2 regions of the Staphylococcus sp. HMSC068C09 genome follow, and region 1 is predicted to be linked to the other one. Evidence: riboswitches for the same ligand, from Rfam matches in the RefSeq annotation. Region 1 holds a riboswitch; the other holds the start of a gene.
What was found. Region 1 has a riboswitch for FMN ahead of HMPREF2930_RS03560 (ECF transporter S component). Riboswitches for the same ligand answer to the same signal wherever they lie in the genome.
Positions count from the first base shown of each region.

Region 1 (8,812 bases):
ACATGAAAGAACATAAAATTGCTCATATCGATTTTATTGATCGCCAAGTTATACAAGAATGCTTAGGATATTTAATAGACCAAGGTGCTTCTGCTAAATCAATGGCGCGTTTTATCTCTACAATTCGCAATTTTCATCAATTTGCACTTAGAGAAAAATATGCCGCTAAAGATCCAACTGTCTTAATTGAGACTCCGAAATATGAGAAGAAGTTACCCGATGTTTTAGAAGTTGAGGAAGTCATTCAACTTTTGGAAACACCGGACTTAAATAAGAAAAATGGGTATCGTGATCGTACAATATTAGAATTATTATATGCGACTGGCATGCGTGTTTCTGAACTGATACAAATTAATATTGAGGATATAAATCTTATTATGGGATTTGTTAGAGTATTTGGTAAAGGTAATAAAGAACGAATTATACCATTAGGAGACACTGTGATTGAATTTCTAGATACGTATTTAGAAAAGATACGTCCTCAACTTTTGAAAAAGACTATTACGAATGTATTGTTTTTAAATATGCACGGTAGACCTTTAACTAGACAAGGGATATGGAAGATGATTAAACAATATGGTTCAAAGGCCAATATTAATAAAACTTTAACTCCTCATACGTTGAGACATTCATTTGCTACACATCTTTTAGAAAATGGGGCAGATTTAAGAGCAGTTCAAGAAATGCTTGGTCATTCAGATATTTCAACGACGCAACTTTATACACATGTGTCTAAATCTCAAATAAGACAAATGTATAATCAATTCCATCCCAGAGCTTAAAATAAAAGAAAGAAAAGTGAATGATTTAACTTTTCTTTCTTTTATTTTTAAGTGCTTTTTTTCTAGCTGCAATGATATCGCTTCTATCTCTTAGACGATGGCAATGAACAATCATGTCATCATTGTTAATTTGTGTCTTATATTCATAATTAGGATATAAATTGATAATTTCCCTTTCTACCGAAGATTTAATTGGCAACTGTATTGGTTGAAATGTCTGATCATATTTCACTTTTTCTATTTGATTTTGAATCAAAAAAGTAAATTCATTGACCTTTAAACCTAGTGTCTCTTTATCTTTCGCATGCTTAAATGTATATAACGCTTTTTTAAAACTTTTTAATGCACCTAACTTATTACATCGTCTATAGTGATACATTGCAGTTGAAAATAATATTAAACTAACTACAGCATCTTTCTTAGAAAAATTAGGGTTTGACTTCCATAATTCTTCTAAAATATCATGACATAAAAAATAATGTTGGTGTGTATGAAATTGATAGTAGAAGTGACTTAATGCTTTATTCATGAATACTCATCCTTAATTTAATTCTAATATATATTCATGCTATAATATTTAAGTGAATTATGCACAATTTAGATTTTATAATACAAGGAAGTTAATTTATGTACGAAGTTAAATTAGATGCTTTTAATGGCCCATTAGATTTACTTCTTCATTTAATTCATAAATATGAAATAGATATTTATGATATACCAATGAAAGCTTTAACTGAACAATATATGCAATATGTTCATGCAATGAAAGAAGTTGAAATTAATATTGCAAGTGAATATTTAGTGATGGCTTCAGAGTTATTAATGATAAAAAGTAGATTATTATTGCCACAACAAGAAACTGAAAATGACTTAGAAGAAGATCCTCGTGAGGAACTTGTAGGTCGTTTAATCGAATATCAAAATTATAAAGAATATTCTTTACTATTAACAGAATTAAAGAAAGAACGAGAATTATATTATACTAAATCACCAGCTGATTTATCTCACTTAGAAAAAGAAACGCATTGGGACAAAAATCAAACGATTGATTTGACTCAACTGATTGTTGCATACCAAAGAGTAAAAAATAGAGTAGCATTAAATACGCCAAAAGCAGTTGAAATTTCAAAAGATACTTTTACAATTCAACAAGCTACTGAAGTGGTTGCTAAACATTTAGAGAAACAAACATCATTTAACTTCTTTAGTTTATTTAACTTTAATGAACCTGTGAGTAAAGTCGTTACACATTTCTTAGCAATATTAGAAATGTCTAAAGCAGGTCTTATTAATATAGAACAGTCAAATAACTTTGAAGACATCAATATCATTAGAGGAGTGAACTATTCTATTGGATAACATTGGAATTATAGAGTCATTATTATTTACTGTAGGCGATGAAGGACTCGAAGCAGGTCAGCTTGCAGATATTTTAAAAATGGATTTAGATGAACTTGATCAATTAATTTCGACGTATCATTCAAAAGGTCTTGAAATACAAAGATATGGTTCCATTTATATGTTAACCTCCAAAAAAGAGAGTGCACCTTTTATCGAATTACTAGTGAATCAAAAAGCAAACATGAAATTATCTCAAGCTGCTATGGAGACACTATCGATTATTGCTTATAATCAACCATTAACTAGAAGTGATATCGAAGTAACAAGAGGTATCAATTCTGATGGTGCAGTGAGAACATTAATTGCTAGAGGACTTATTGAAGCAAAAGACATGGAGAATTCGCGTAGTCATTTACTCATGACTACTGATTTATTTTTAAATGTTTTTGGAATGAAATCAATAGAAGAACTACCATCTACTGAAGAAGATAACGAAGAGATCGAAAATTTCTTTAGTACACTTACAGAGCAAAAGGAGAAATAAAATGAATAAAGATTTAGAAAGACTTCAAAAACGAATTGCTAACAGTGGATATACATCTCGAAGAAAGGCAGAAACTTTAATCACTGAAGGTAAAGTAAAAGTCAATGGTCAAGTAGTTACAGAACTTGGAACGAAAGTTAAATCTTCAGACACTGTTGAAGTTGAAGGAATTAAAATTGAGCAAGAAGATAAAATTTATATTCTGTTCTATAAACCAACGCAAGTGATTACTAGTGTTTCAGATGATAGAGGTAGAACGGTTGTAACAGATTATTTTAAAGATTTAGAAGCAAGAATTTATCCAGTTGGACGATTAGACTATGATACTTCAGGGTTATTATTACTTACAAATGATGGTGAATTTACTAACCTGATGACTCATCCTAGATATCATATTCAGAAAAAATATGTTGCAAAATTAAAAGGGTATTTAATGAGAGAAGAAGTTAAAGCATTAGAACAAGGAATTGAATTAGAAGATGGTTTTACACAACCTGCTCAAGTTAAAATAAAAAATCAAAATAAAGAAAAAAATACGACACTGGTTGAAATAACTATTAGCGAAGGTAGAAATAGACAAGTTAGACGTATGTTCGAACATTTTAATCACACAGTCGATAAATTGATACGAATCGAATTTGGAAATCTTAATTTAAAAGGTTTAAATGCAGGTGAAGGTAGAGTATTAACACCTCATGAGGTGAAAATATTAAGACATATGGCTGAAAATGGTAATTAATTCGAAATAACTTAACAATACAAAGTATTTTCTCAATTACAATGTGTATCTTTTTTTATTTATTCACTGTAATTATAAATCATAGGTCCTACATCAAAAAAGATATTTTGCTATTTTTTTCACAAAGTCAATTGAATCGAAAGCTTTAATATAGTGAATATGCTATAATTAAAATGGTATAGAGCATGTGTAGGAGGTATATTGTAATGATGAATGAAATATTAATTGTAGACGATGAAGATAGAATCAGAAGATTATTAAAGCTTTACTTAGAAAGAGAATCGTTTACTATCCATGAAGCAAGTGATGGTAGAGAAGCATATGAACTTGCTATGGAAAATGACTATGCGTGCATTCTTTTAGATTTAATGTTGCCTGAAATGGATGGTATTGAAATGTCATCAAAATTACGTGAGCATAAAGATACGCCTATTATTATGCTTACAGCTAAAGGCGAAGAAACCAATCGTGTGGAAGGATTCGAATCAGGTGCAGATGATTATATAGTGAAGCCTTTCTCTCCCCGAGAAGTCGTATTAAGAGTGAAAGCATTACTGCGTAGAACTCAAACATCTAAACCAGAACAAAACGAACCACATGCAAGAGATGTCATTGAGTTTAATCATCTTATTATCGATAATGATGCACATCGTGTATTAGCGGATCAACAACAAGTGAATTTAACTCCAAAAGAATATGAGCTATTAATATACTTAGCAAAAACACCTAATAAAGTATTTGATCGTGAACAACTATTAAAAGAAGTTTGGCATTATGAATTTTATGGTGATCTAAGAACTGTAGACACACATGTTAAACGATTAAGAGAAAAATTAAATCGAGTTTCTGAAGAAGCAGCACATATGATTCAGACCGTTTGGGGTGTCGGTTACAAATTTGAGGTCAATACAAATGATGAATCGACTAAATAGTGTTGTTATAAAACTGTGGTTAACTATAATATTTATAGTAACGACAGTTTTAATTTTATTAAGTGCAGCATTAATTACATTTATTCAATATTATTACACCCAACAAACAGAAAACGCTATAAGAGAAGATGCTTCAAGGATTAGTCATCTTGTTGAAAAAGCTGATAACAAGTCACTTGCCATACAACATAGTCAGGAATTGATTGATGGTACAGGTGGCGTTATTATTATGTCTAATAAAAATATGTCAGCAGAAAAATCATATAATCTGATTAAAAAAAGAATGTTAAAAGAAATTCAAAACAACGATAACTTTAATAAAGTATTTGATACAGGGAAATCTGCCACACAAAACGTCACAATAAGTGAAAAAGGAGCATCCCATTCTTATATTCTTTTAGGATATCCGATGCAATCTCAAGATCGTAAACATGCTAAGTTTAGTGGCGTATTTATATATCAAGATTTAAAAACAATTGAAGATACTAATAATGCAATTACCATTATTATTTTAATTACTGCCATTGTATTTTTAATTGTTTCAACGATTTTTGCGTTCTTTTTATCTAATCGTATCACTAAGCCACTTAGAAAATTAAGTACACAGGCAATCAATGTATCGAATGGAGATTACTCTCAAAAAACAACAGTAAATACGAAAGATGAAATTGGTGAACTTTCTTATACGTTTAATAATATGAGTTATAAAATTCAAGAACACATTGAAGCTTTATCTACTCAAAAAAATATTCGTGATCGTTTATTTAATTCTATGATTGAAGGTGTAGTGGGTTTAAATGATAAAAGTGAAATTATTTTATCTAACAAAATGGCAGACCAAATACTACCGACAATTGATAAATCTATTTATTCAGAAATTAAAAATCAAATTAATGCCACATTTCATTCAAAAGGTACAGAGTTTAATGAATATACAATAAACTCTAAGTATTATGTGTTTATAATGAGCTATATTGATCGTATTCAACAAGATGGTCGTAGCGGGATTGTAATCATCATAAGAGATATGACAAATGAACATAATCTTGATCAAATGAAAAAAGATTTTATCGCAAACGTATCCCATGAACTCCGTACACCGATTTCGTTATTACAGGGTTATACTGAATCGATAGTCGATGGCATTGTAACAGAACCTAACGAAATCAAAGAATCACTATCAATTGTATTAGATGAAACAAAACGACTTAATCGCCTTGTCAACGAGCTTTTAAATGTTGCAAGAATGGATGCGGAAGGATTAGCCATTAATAAAGAAATACAGCCTATAATGCCATTATTACGTAAAATACAACTTAAATATCGTCAACAAGCACAAGATTTAGAACTAAACATAGACTTGTTACCAAATATTAATGAAGATGATTTATGGAATTACGATGCTGATCGAATTGATCAAGTACTCACAAACTTAATTGATAATGCAACACGCTATACACATCCTGGAGATTCAATTACGATTACTGCTAATAAAGATAGTCAGTACCAATTTTTAAATATAAAAGACACAGGTAGCGGCATTGCTCCCGAACATCTTGATCATGTATTTGATCGTTTTTATAAAGTAGAAGCTTCTAGAACTAGAGGTAAACAAGGAACTGGTTTAGGATTATTTATTAGTAAGATGATTATTCAAGAGCATGGCGGAATTATTTCTGTAGAAAGTACAGTGAATAAAGGCACAACCTTTATTATTAAATTACCTAAACCTTCTATAGATTCTAAATAATTAACTTTCGACAAAATAGGATTAAATATCCAAATTATTTGAGATTATGCTCTTCAAAGTTAAAGATAAAACTTTGAAGAGCGTTTTTATATCTATAGTTTTTTTAAATTAATATTTCATTTCATATTAATTTAAAATCAGTCGACGAAATTGATGAACCATATCTCTCATTTTTATAAATAAACAGAGATATTGCAATGAAGGAGTTATTCATGTAATATAAATTTTAAATGATAAATTCAATAATTCATCTTCGGGGTAGGGTGTAATTCCCAACCGGCAGTAATTTGAGCCTGCGACCCGCTTCAATGGAAGTGGCTGATTCAGTGTAAATCTGAAGCCGACAGTATAGTCTGGATGGGAGAAGGTGGAGGTTTTTTGTTGTGTAAAAGTATCCTCCAATTCTTAGTAAGATGAATGGAAGGAGAAAACTGAATATGCAACAAAATAAACGTTTAATTACCATAAGTATGTTGAGTGCAATTGCATTCATATTAACATTTTTGAAATTTCCATTACCATTTTTGCCTCCATACTTAACATTAGATTTTAGTGATGTACCGACTTTATTAGCTACTTTTATTTTTGGTCCTTTATCTGGTCTTCTTGTAGCATTAATTAAAAATATATTAAATTTCTTATTTAATATTGGCGATCCTGTTGGGCCTGTGGCAAATTTTTTAGCAGGGGCTAGTTTTTTACTAACAGCTTATTTTGTTAGTCATCGTAAACAATATTCATCTCGTCGTTCACTAATTATAGGATTAGTTGCCGGCACTATTGCAATGACTATCGTTTTAAGTATTTTAAATTATTTTGTCTTACTACCTTTATATGGCATGATATTTAATCTTGGTGATGTATTTACTAATTTAAAAGTAATTATTTTATCTGGTATTATTCCTTTTAATATTATTAAAGGATGTGTAATATCGATTATTTTTATCTTGCTATATCGCCGTTTAAAAAAAGTATTGAAATAAAATCAAAACCTCCGATGACTTCTTAGTAGGAATCATCGGAGGTTTTATATTATAATTATGGTAATGCAATTTTATTTACGGATTTATTCAAATTTTAAGGCATCTCCATCAAAAGGCTCTTCTTCAATTTTAATTGAATCAGTTGGACAGCCTTCAAGAGCATCTTCCATATCTTCATATAATTCTTCTGGTACTTCTGCAGTACCTTGATTATCGTCAAGGATTACGAAAGCAATACCTTCGTCATCATAATCGTAAATATCTGGTGCAGCAGCGCCACAAGCACCACAAGCAATACATGTATCCATATCAACGATTGTGTACTTTGCCATTTTATTCGCCTCCTTTGATAAAAATGCTACACTAGTCATAATAAATAATTTTATTATATTCTAGATATAAAAGTTCTATAAAAGAGGAGTTCACTCATGCAAGAAATGATTAGTTATGTTAAACATCACTCATTCAATTATAAAACTAATAAAAGTATATATAATATTTTAAGTGGAAAAAAGTCACATCAAACGTTTTTTGATGCGAGCTCTCAACAACTTTTATCATTATATCATAGTTTACCTAAATTAAAATATCAGACATTTGAACGACTTTTAAATAAAAATGATATAAAAGAATTAAATATCAAGGTGCATCCTCGATTCACTTATGATAGTCTTAATAATACTTTTAAATGTATTCAATTATTAATTCAGACGATATCTCAATATCTCCATCATCAACTTAAATTCGTACCAATGAACCAACAGGTTATTATTCAAAATAAAGTTAAAAAGGTTTATGGAACTATTATTGAAAATGATTTAATAAAAGACTTTGAAAATGAAGTGACTGATTTATTTCAAGCAATCAGTTTAAATAATAATAATAAGTGTTACCTTCATTATTATTTGCATGGTTATGATGAGCCTATGTATACAAGACAACAGGTAAGTTTGATTGAGAATATTTCTATTTCAAAATTATATACATTAGAATTGAATAATTTAGTCACCTTAGGAAGTGAAATTGAAAATAAACAACGTTATCCTATATTGTCTGAATGTATTATTCTTTCATCATTATTAAATAAAACATCTATTACTCAACAATATCTTCATCAAGGTTTGAGTTTAAATGAAATCGCAATTGCACAGAATGTTAAACTTAATACAATAGAAGATCATATTTTAGAATTATTTATTAAAGGTTATGAGAAAAATTACGAAAATTATGTGGAGAAAAAAGATATTTTTCAATTTACTCAATACTATACAGAGCATAAAGGAGAAAGATTAAAACGATATAAACAAGAGTTTGATCATTTATCATACTTTGAAATTAAACTCATGATTGTTGGGATAGAAAGAGGTGAAATGAATGTTAGAGAACAATCTTAAACAATGGTTTGGACATGAAAGTTTTCACCCAGGTCAGAAAGAGGTCATAGAAAGTGTATTACAAGGCAATCATACACTTGGTGTTTTGCCAACAGGTAGTGGGAAAAGTCTGTGTTATCAATTTCCAACTTATATGCAACAAAAACCTACTCTTATTATTTCACCGCTAATTTCTTTAATGGATGACCAAGTGATGCAACTTAAATCTCAAGGTGAACGAAGGGTTGTGTGTATTCATTCAGGTATGGATGAACAAGAAAAAAAAGAAAATATCAATGTATTAAATCAAAGTCGTTTTATATTTCTAAGTCCTGAATTTATTCTTCAATCTCATCATTTCAATTTAA
Region 1 is NZ_KV813753.1:220,398-229,209, forward strand. Features, by position in the region: gene xerD (site-specific tyrosine recombinase XerD) at 1-782, shown strand, start outside; gene HMPREF2930_RS03530 (DUF309 domain-containing protein) at 808-1,311, opposite strand; gene HMPREF2930_RS03535 (segregation and condensation protein A) at 1,410-2,141, shown strand; gene scpB (SMC-Scp complex subunit ScpB) at 2,134-2,667, shown strand; gene HMPREF2930_RS03545 (pseudouridine synthase) at 2,669-3,406, shown strand; gene HMPREF2930_RS03550 (response regulator transcription factor) at 3,613-4,338, shown strand; gene HMPREF2930_RS03555 (ATP-binding protein) at 4,322-6,088, shown strand; FMN riboswitch at 6,334-6,461, shown strand; gene HMPREF2930_RS03560 (ECF transporter S component) at 6,526-7,071, shown strand; gene HMPREF2930_RS03565 (ferredoxin) at 7,155-7,403, opposite strand; gene HMPREF2930_RS03570 (helix-turn-helix domain-containing protein) at 7,500-8,465, shown strand; gene HMPREF2930_RS03575 (RecQ family ATP-dependent DNA helicase) at 8,446-8,812, shown strand, end outside.

Region 2 (8,812 bases), on a different contig from region 1:
CTAAACCTGAAACCACTATTCAAGCTATTGAAAGTATTTTTAAACTATTAAGTACAGAAGGTATTATTGTACTAGTGATTTATCATGGACATGAGGAAGGACAAATCGAAAGAGATGAATTATTAAAATATCTCGAAAACTTTGATCAAAGTAAAGCACACATATTAAAATATCAATTTATCAATCAAGTTAATCATGCACCTTTTATATGTGCGATTGAAAAACGTTAAATTTTAAAACCCATAAATTAAAACATCAAATCGTAGTTTTAATTTATGGGTTTTTTTATATTAAACGCTCATCAATGAATTCAAACTATTTTCTAAAGATTCATATTTTCTTTTAATAATAGTAGTAATAAAATCTAATAATTCATTTCTATATTTATTTTTTTCTTCATTAAAATGGATAATAACCGTACGTTCGTCGTCAATTGGACGCTCTTTGTAAACCCAATCAGATTGAACTAAATTATTATACGTTCTTGTTCGTTTATATGACTTGATATTAACGTATTGATCCATCTCTTTTAATGTCATAGGCCCCTTTTCCCATAACGTTAATAAAATAAGTACTTCTTCTTTATTTAAATGATACTTCTCATAAATAATTCTAAATATAGAATCTATATCCTTCAATAATTTCTCTAATTTCAATACCATAGATACCGTTTCTTTTTTTTGTAATTTCATCATTCATTCCCCTTGATCTCTCATATTATGTATAATAACTATAATTCAATTTATTATTAAGTTTATACGATTTGGTATTTTTTAATAATATATCAACTATATTTTTTAAATCAATATTTATATTATAATTCTAATACTAAATTCATACAATTTATAAAAAGTAATTGATAGTTATAATTCTACTTATATTGTAATTTTAGCTCATTTATAATATTATAACCATAATTTTGATATAGAATAGGCTCGTAGATATCTGTCTTCTACGAGCTATTCTTTATAGATTTTTAAAGATTATCTTATACTTCCTCAATATCTTCTTCTTGTACAATAAATCCCATTGTATTTACGCTATTATTCAAGAAAGTTAATATATATCTCATGACTTGATCTCGTTCAGGTTCATTGTGAATCTCATGATAAAACCCTTTCCACGCTTTAAAATAAAATTCATCTGCAAGAAATTGTTGTTTTAAAATATCTATTGAAGATGTTTCTAAAATTTTATCTTCGGTACCATACATTAATAAAGTGGGTAACGGTTTGATATCTTTAATATGTTGTGATGTGTCTTTCATCGTTTCATTAATAATGTTAAACCATTTGTAAGATACTTTCTTTAACATCAATCCGTCATGATTTGTCTCATTAATCACTTCTGAATTACGAGTTAAATCTTCATAATCTATTCCTAATTTAAATTGTGTACCTTTTGAGCTCTTTCCAATATTAGATATAAACATATTTTTTCGTGTTTTATAATTTTTCTTAAATTCAAGCATTGGAGAGAGTAGTAATATGCCCTCAATAGGTAGTTCAGTCTTTTCAAGTAAATTGAGAATAATTAAACCACCTAATCCAACACCCATAACAAATGTTGGTAATTTATATTCGTTTGCAATTTTTATCCATTCAACTAACTGTTCATGGTAAATTTCAAAACGTTGTAGTTGACCTCTGTTAGCTCGTGAAGTTTGACCTTGTCCAGGTAAATCACCCATAATTACGTGATAACCATTACGTCTCAACATCGTAATCACATACGCATATCTACCAGTATGTTCTAACATATTATGTACTATGATGATTACGCCTTTAGCGTCATGTTCTGTTTCCCACTTCCACATATTTTTGAATCCTCTCTAATTGAATGTTTATCAAATGTATTATATCAAATTATACCTTTAATTGTTGTTAAACAGTATATAGATTCTCTTAATTTATGACTAATGAATTTAAACGTATTTTACCTCCTAAATGTAAACGCTTTCTTAAACGATGTATTCATGCTAAACTTGTTATAGAGATAGATACGAGTGGGATGGAGGAATAGATATGTCTTTATTCAGAGATTTTTTCATAACATTATCAAATATTACATATTTAAATGAAATGGCTAAAAAAATCGGACCTACCATGGGGGCTAATAGAGTTGTTGCGGGTAATACTATAGAACAACTCATTGATACAATTGAACGTTTAAACGCTAAACATATTGATGTTACTGTAGATAATCTTGGAGAATTTGTTAATACTAAAGCAGCAGCGACTCAAGCTAAAAATGAAATTCTTGAGATAATGGAAGCTATTAATAAATATCAAGTGAGTGCACATATGTCGGTGAAAGTGAGTTCATTAGGCGGTGAATTTGATACTGAGTTAGCCTATCAAAATTTAAGAGACATTTTATTAAAGGCTAATACCTATGATAATATGCATATTAATATTGATATGGAAAAATATAATAGCTTATCACAAACATTACAGATTTTAGACAGGTTAAAAGGAGAATTTAGAAATGTCGGTACAGTTATTCAAGGATACCTTTATGATGCAGAGAAATTAATTGATAAGTACCCAGAATTACGATTAAGACTGGTCAAAGGCGCTTATAAAGAAAATGATACGATTGCTTATCAAAGTAAAAAAGATATAGATAAAAATTATATAAATATTATTGAAAAACGTTTACTTAATGCCAAAAACTTTACGTCAATTGCAACACATGATGATAAAATCATTAACCATGTTAAACAATTTGTCAAAGATCATCATATTGAAAAAAGCACTTTTGAATTTCAAATGTTGTATGGTTTTCGTAATGAATTAGCAGAAGAGATTGCTAGACAAGGATATCACTTTACCGTTTATGTTCCATATGGCAATGACTGGTTTGCTTATTTCATGCGTCGCCTGGCTGAGAGACCTCAAAATCTTTCCCTTGCCTATCAAGAATTTATTTCAACAGAAGCACTAAAAAAAATTGGCTTAGTTAGTGGACTAGCTTTAGGAACACTTACATTAGTATCTAGTATTGTGAAATTACTAAAACGTTGAAATACAGAGCGTCTCGATAATCCTTAAAATTATCGAGACGCTCTACATTAATTAAAACTGTTTAAGTAAGTTTGCCATTTCAATTGCACTTACTGCCGCTTCTGCACCTTTATTACCTGCTTTCGTACCCGCTCTTTCAACTGCTTGTTCAATACTTTCAGTTGTTAAAACACCGAAAATAACTGGTGTATTCGTAACATCATTTGCTTTTGATACGCCTTTAGCAACTTCATTACAAACATAGTCATAATGAGATGTTGCACCTCTAATGACACAGCCTAAAGTAATCACTGCATCATAATCATTTTTTTGCGCTAATTTTTTAGCAACAAGTGGAATTTCAAATGCACCTGGTACATACGCAACATCAATGTTATCTTCATCTACACCATGTCTTACTAATGTATCTTTCGCTCCATCTAATAAACGATTGGTAATAAAATCATTAAATCTACTCACTACTATTGCAACTTTTAAATTTGTACCGACTAATTTACCTTCAAAATTCATTCTAAATTCCTCCTAAATAAGATGTCCCATTTTCAATTTTTTTGTTTCCATATAATGATGATTATGTTCCGTTTCTGGCACAATAATTTCTGTACGATCTGCAACTTTTATACCATAATCTTCCAAGCCTTCAAATTTCTTAGGATTATTACTTAATAAATTAACTTGTTGAACATTAAAATATTTAAGAATTTGAGCAGCTATATGATAATCTCTTAAGTCTTCATCAAAACCTAATGCTAAGTTTGCAGTAACCGTATCATGTCCTTGCTCAATTAATTCATAAGCTTTTAGTTTATTCATTAAACCAATGCCTCTACCCTCTTGTGGTAAATAAATAATTAATCCACCATGATCATTTATATATTTCATTGATGCTTCTAATTGAGCGCCACAATCACATCGTTGACTGTGGAAAATATCACCTGTTAAACAAGCAGAATGTAGTCTTACATTTTCAGTTGTACGTGGTTCTCCTTTGCCAAGTACAACAATATCTTCATGTGTATATTGAGATTGAAAACCATACATTTTAAAATCACCAATATCCGTTGGCATTTTTACAGTTGCTTTAAGTTCAATACCTTCGCTTTCTTGTTTGCGACGATAATTAATTAAACTTTCAATTGTAATCATTTTTAATTGATGACGCTCTTTAAATTGTTGTAATTCATTACCTTTTGCCATCGTACCATCGTCATTCATTATCTCACATATAACTCCAGCAGGTGCAGCACCAGTTAATTTAGCTAAATCTACAGCAGCCTCCGTATGTCCTGGTCTAACTAATACACCTTTTTCTTTAGACACTAAAGGAAATAAATGTCCTGGTTTATGGAAACTTTCTGGTTTAGAATCAGGATTAATTAACGCTTTCGCTGTTGCTGTACGATCAAATGCACTAATTCCTGTAGTAGTAGAGATATGATCGATACTTACAGTGAAATTTGTACCGTATTCATCTGTATTACCATCAACCATAGTTTTAAGATTTAGACGTTCAGCAATCTGTGAACTTATAGGAGCACAAATTAATCCACGCGCTTCTTTGGCCATATAATTAATGGTATCATCTTTCATCCATTGAGTGACTGCAATTAAGTCACCTTCATTTTCACGATCTTCATCATCTACTACAATAATACTATCGCCATTTCTTAATGCTTCTAACGCTTCTTCAATGCTATCGAATTTCATTTAAGCCCCTCCTAAAAACCATATGCTTTTAATTTATCAACTGATAAATCAGATTTATTTTTACCAACTATACTTTCAACATATTTAAATAATACATCTGTTTCAAGATGAACTTCATCGCCCATTTTTTTATTAGAAAGAATCGTTGAACGTCTTGTTTCAGGAATAAGATGGATATCAAAACTATGTTGATGCAAGTCAAAAATTGTTAAACTTACGCCATCAACAGTAATAGAACCTTGCTTAACCATTTGTTTGATGACCGAGTCCGATGCCTTAATAGATACAATGCGTGAATTAGGCGTTTCTCTGATATTTATAATTGTTCCTTTTGCATCTACATGACCTAATACAAAATGTCCTCCGAAACGTCCACTACCTGACATTGCACGTTCAAGATTGACTTCATCATTTTCTTTAATATTAGCTAAATAGGTTTTATTTTCAGTACCTTTAATCACTTGGACAGAAAATTGATTTTGTTTAAAATCAATGACTGTTAAACACGCACCATTTACGCTTATAGAATCACCAATATGCATATCTTCTATAATTTTTTGACATGAAATATCTAATGTCCTTACGGATTGTTGAGTGCGAATACGCTTTACAGTACCTATTTCTTCAACGATACCTGTAAACATTTATCTTCACTTCTTTCGCAATGTCATTTTAATATTTTGTTGAATAGACTCGGTAGAAATCACTTCAAATTGTGGCGCATTAGCTAAATCAATGACATTATCAGTTTGATAAAATTGATTTTTTCCAATACCGCCTATTATTTTCGGGGCATAATAAATAATAAGATGGTCTAAATAATTAGATTGGAGAAATTCTGAAGTTATATGAGGCCCAGCTTCTACTAATAATCTGCCAACACCTCTTTGATATATATCAGATAAAATAGATTTTAAATTACATGTTTCTAAATATATTATTTTTATATGATGACTTGGACTTTTTAGTTCATGATTTTCAGTATAAATCCAAATTTCACTTAATTGATCGTGAAATATCTGTTTTGAATAATCAATTTGACCTCGCTTAGATAGTATGATTCTTATTGGATGTTTACCATCTTGAATACGTGTTGTATATTGTGGATTATCCGCTTCAAGCGTTCCATTACCAGTTAATACGGCATCATGAGTATGTCTTAAACGATATACATCTTGTTTTACAGCTTTATTCGTAATCCATTGACTTTGTCCACTATCAGTCGCTTGTTTCCCATCTAACGAAGTCGAGACTTTTACTGTAATTTCAGGGATTTTATGTTGTTTTGCTTTGAAGAAATCTTCATACAAAGCAAAAGCTTCTTCTGAATATTGATATTCAACTTCAATACCTGCCTTTTCAAGAATGATATCTCCCTCAGAAGATAACGTCGTATCTTTTACAGCATAAATCACTTTACTAAGCCCATGTTCAATAATTTTATTCACACAAGGTGGTGTTGACCCATAATGTGTACAGGGTTCAAGAGAAATATAAATGGTGCCGCCTTTTGCTTTATCTTGTGCCATATCTAAAGCCTGAACTTCCGCATGTTTCTCTCCTTGCTTTAAATGTGCACCTAGTCCCACAATACGCCCATCCTTCACAACAACTGAGCCAACAGGAGGATTAACTCCAGTTTGTCCCTTCACCATTTGTGCTAATTGAATTGCATATTTCATAAATTCACTCAATTTATCACCTCTAAAAAAACCCCATACCTGTTTCACAGGCATAGGGCATGTATATACTTAAATAAGCGTACTACAATTTTTATATTGTGCATGCTTATACATCATTCAGTAATGATGTGATTGATTCTTTCTCCCATCCAGACTTTTACTGTCGGCTCTAGAGTCTCACTAGATCAGCCACTTAATAAATTAAGATTAAGTGGGTCGCAGGCTTAATTACTGCCGGTTGGGAATTACACCCTGCCCCGAAAGAATACGTATGAAATTGTGATTAAATTTGAGTCATCGTAGTTTAGTACTACATATATCATCTTACATTTATTTTTGGAAAATTACAAATAAAGAATTTCAATTTGATTTTTAAATTTAACTCTTAAAGAGATATTTATTCATTATTGTGTAAAGCATTATACTGTATAATCAAATTCTTTTCGAATTTCATATAAATAATCCACTGCACTTACCGCTTGATTAACAATCATTTTTACTCCATTCCGCAATTTATTTACTCCATTAGTGATTTGTCCAATAGCAATCATATTATTTAAAGTACCATATCTTGGACTAATCACCTGATTTGTTTCTGGGATAATTTGTATTCCACCCATAGGATGGGCTTGAACAATTTGTCGATTTTGAAGATTTAAGATAAATTGATCATCTTCATCTAAATCTTTTAAATGTGTTTTAGAACCTGTTGCATTAATAATAATATGATGTGGATACCATTGTTCATCATTTTTAAATTTTAAATTAAATAGTCCATTTTTATGTACCACATTTTCTAAATCCTTTCTAATCACTAATGAACCATCTTTTATTAATTGCTTGATGAGTTTTGCAGTTCTTGGAGGCATAGGGTTTGAGTTAAGTTGAATAATTTTAGTGAAACGTTTATCGAATTCAATTTGATCTTGACGACTAAAACTATTCCAAATCCAATTTAAATTTTCTTTGACATTCTCTATTAATGTTTGGAATATACCTATCTCATCTGGATGTTCTAAATCATAATTTAAATCTTTAATCGTATCTCCTGTTCGGCGGTGAACCAATTTCTGTAAATCAATACCATTTAAATCACACTCTTCTTTAAATAAATCGAATGCTTTCTCTAATGGCACATTTCCAAAGTACTTATCTTTAATATCATTAAATTTAGATTTTGTTAAACATTGAAACTCAATTTTTTTCATGTTTCCTCTTACGCTAGGCAATTGAGCAGAACGACTCGTCATTGTGATAGGTAGTTTAGGATGATGAAACGCTACATAACGCACTACATCTAAACTAGCTAATCCTGTTCCAATAATAGCAATATCATCAGATTCTTGTACATCATCTAAAGTATTATATGTAGGGTAAGGAGTTTGAATATAACCTTTTATACCTTTTAAATGATAAGGATCGTGATATGATAAAGTACCTATAGTTAAAAATATGTAATCATATACTTGACAATGCTTCATATCTTTAGACGTACAGACATAATATTTCAATGTGGTTTCATCTATATTTGAATTAATGAAGACTTCTTGTACTGGTTGTTTAATGACTGTAAGGTTATCATATAATGTCTCATAATTTGATAAGTATGATTTCATATAATGGCCAAAAACAAATCTTGGTAAATACTTTGGATTTTTAAACGTAAAATCAGATTGTGTTTGATACCATTTCCAAAACTCTTCATCATCATCTAAATTTAAACTCATCTTTTTAGTGGGTAAGTTAATTAATAATTGACTACTATCATTTTGAAAAGGAACACCCTGTCCCATATTAAATTCATTATCGTAGACATCGACTTTTAATTGCTTAAAGTCTTTATGTTTAACGAGTTGTCTAAGTACACTTACACCTGCTGTACCCATGCCTATAATTGCTACTCGCATATTTAACATCATCCTTTTATATATTTGTATTATGTTGAATATTATCATATTATACCAATACGATTCTCGACTTCAAAATGTTTCACTATTAACACGATGATCCATTTCAAAACATAAATAATCATGTGTAACTATGTTAAAATTTAGATATTGAGGTGACTAAACAATGAAATTTTTATTAAAAACATTAATTGTTTTTATCATTGGATTTACTTGGGCTTCAAGAAAAAACAAAGCTGAATAAATAAAAAAACCAACATCATCTAATTAAAGATAATGTTGGTTTTTATTTTGATTATTGATGTTTTTGATCATCTTTATAAACATATAGCTTGAAGTATTTACCTTCTGTTTTCATTTCTTTATAGAAATCAGCAATAATTTCCGCATTACTTTCAGCCCATTTAATATCAGTCGCATATTGATGTTCACCAGGATTCATAGGATTCCATCTCATGCTATATAATGTATTTTGATCATCGTGAGATAG
Region 2 is NZ_KV813720.1:842-9,653, reverse strand. Features, by position in the region: gene HMPREF2930_RS00335 (tRNA 5-(aminomethyl)-2-thiouridylate-methyltransferase MnmM) at 1-230, shown strand, start outside; gene HMPREF2930_RS00330 (transcriptional regulator, SarA/Rot family) at 291-692, opposite strand; gene HMPREF2930_RS00325 (alpha/beta fold hydrolase) at 989-1,816, opposite strand; gene HMPREF2930_RS00320 (proline dehydrogenase family protein) at 2,025-3,026, shown strand; gene ribE (6,7-dimethyl-8-ribityllumazine synthase) at 3,078-3,536, opposite strand; gene HMPREF2930_RS00310 (bifunctional 3,4-dihydroxy-2-butanone-4-phosphate synthase/GTP cyclohydrolase II) at 3,549-4,733, opposite strand; gene ribE (riboflavin synthase) at 4,745-5,377, opposite strand; gene ribD (bifunctional diaminohydroxyphosphoribosylaminopyrimidine deaminase/5-amino-6-(5-phosphoribosylamino)uracil reductase RibD) at 5,384-6,427, opposite strand; FMN riboswitch at 6,549-6,684, opposite strand; gene HMPREF2930_RS00295 (FAD/NAD(P)-binding protein) at 6,835-8,322, opposite strand; gene HMPREF2930_RS00290 (peptidoglycan release complex glucosaminidase SagB) at 8,618-8,812, opposite strand, start outside.
Region 2: another riboswitch for FMN. It lies ahead of ribD (bifunctional diaminohydroxyphosphoribosylaminopyrimidine deaminase/5-amino-6-(5-phosphoribosylamino)uracil reductase RibD); the one in region 1 lies ahead of HMPREF2930_RS03560 (ECF transporter S component).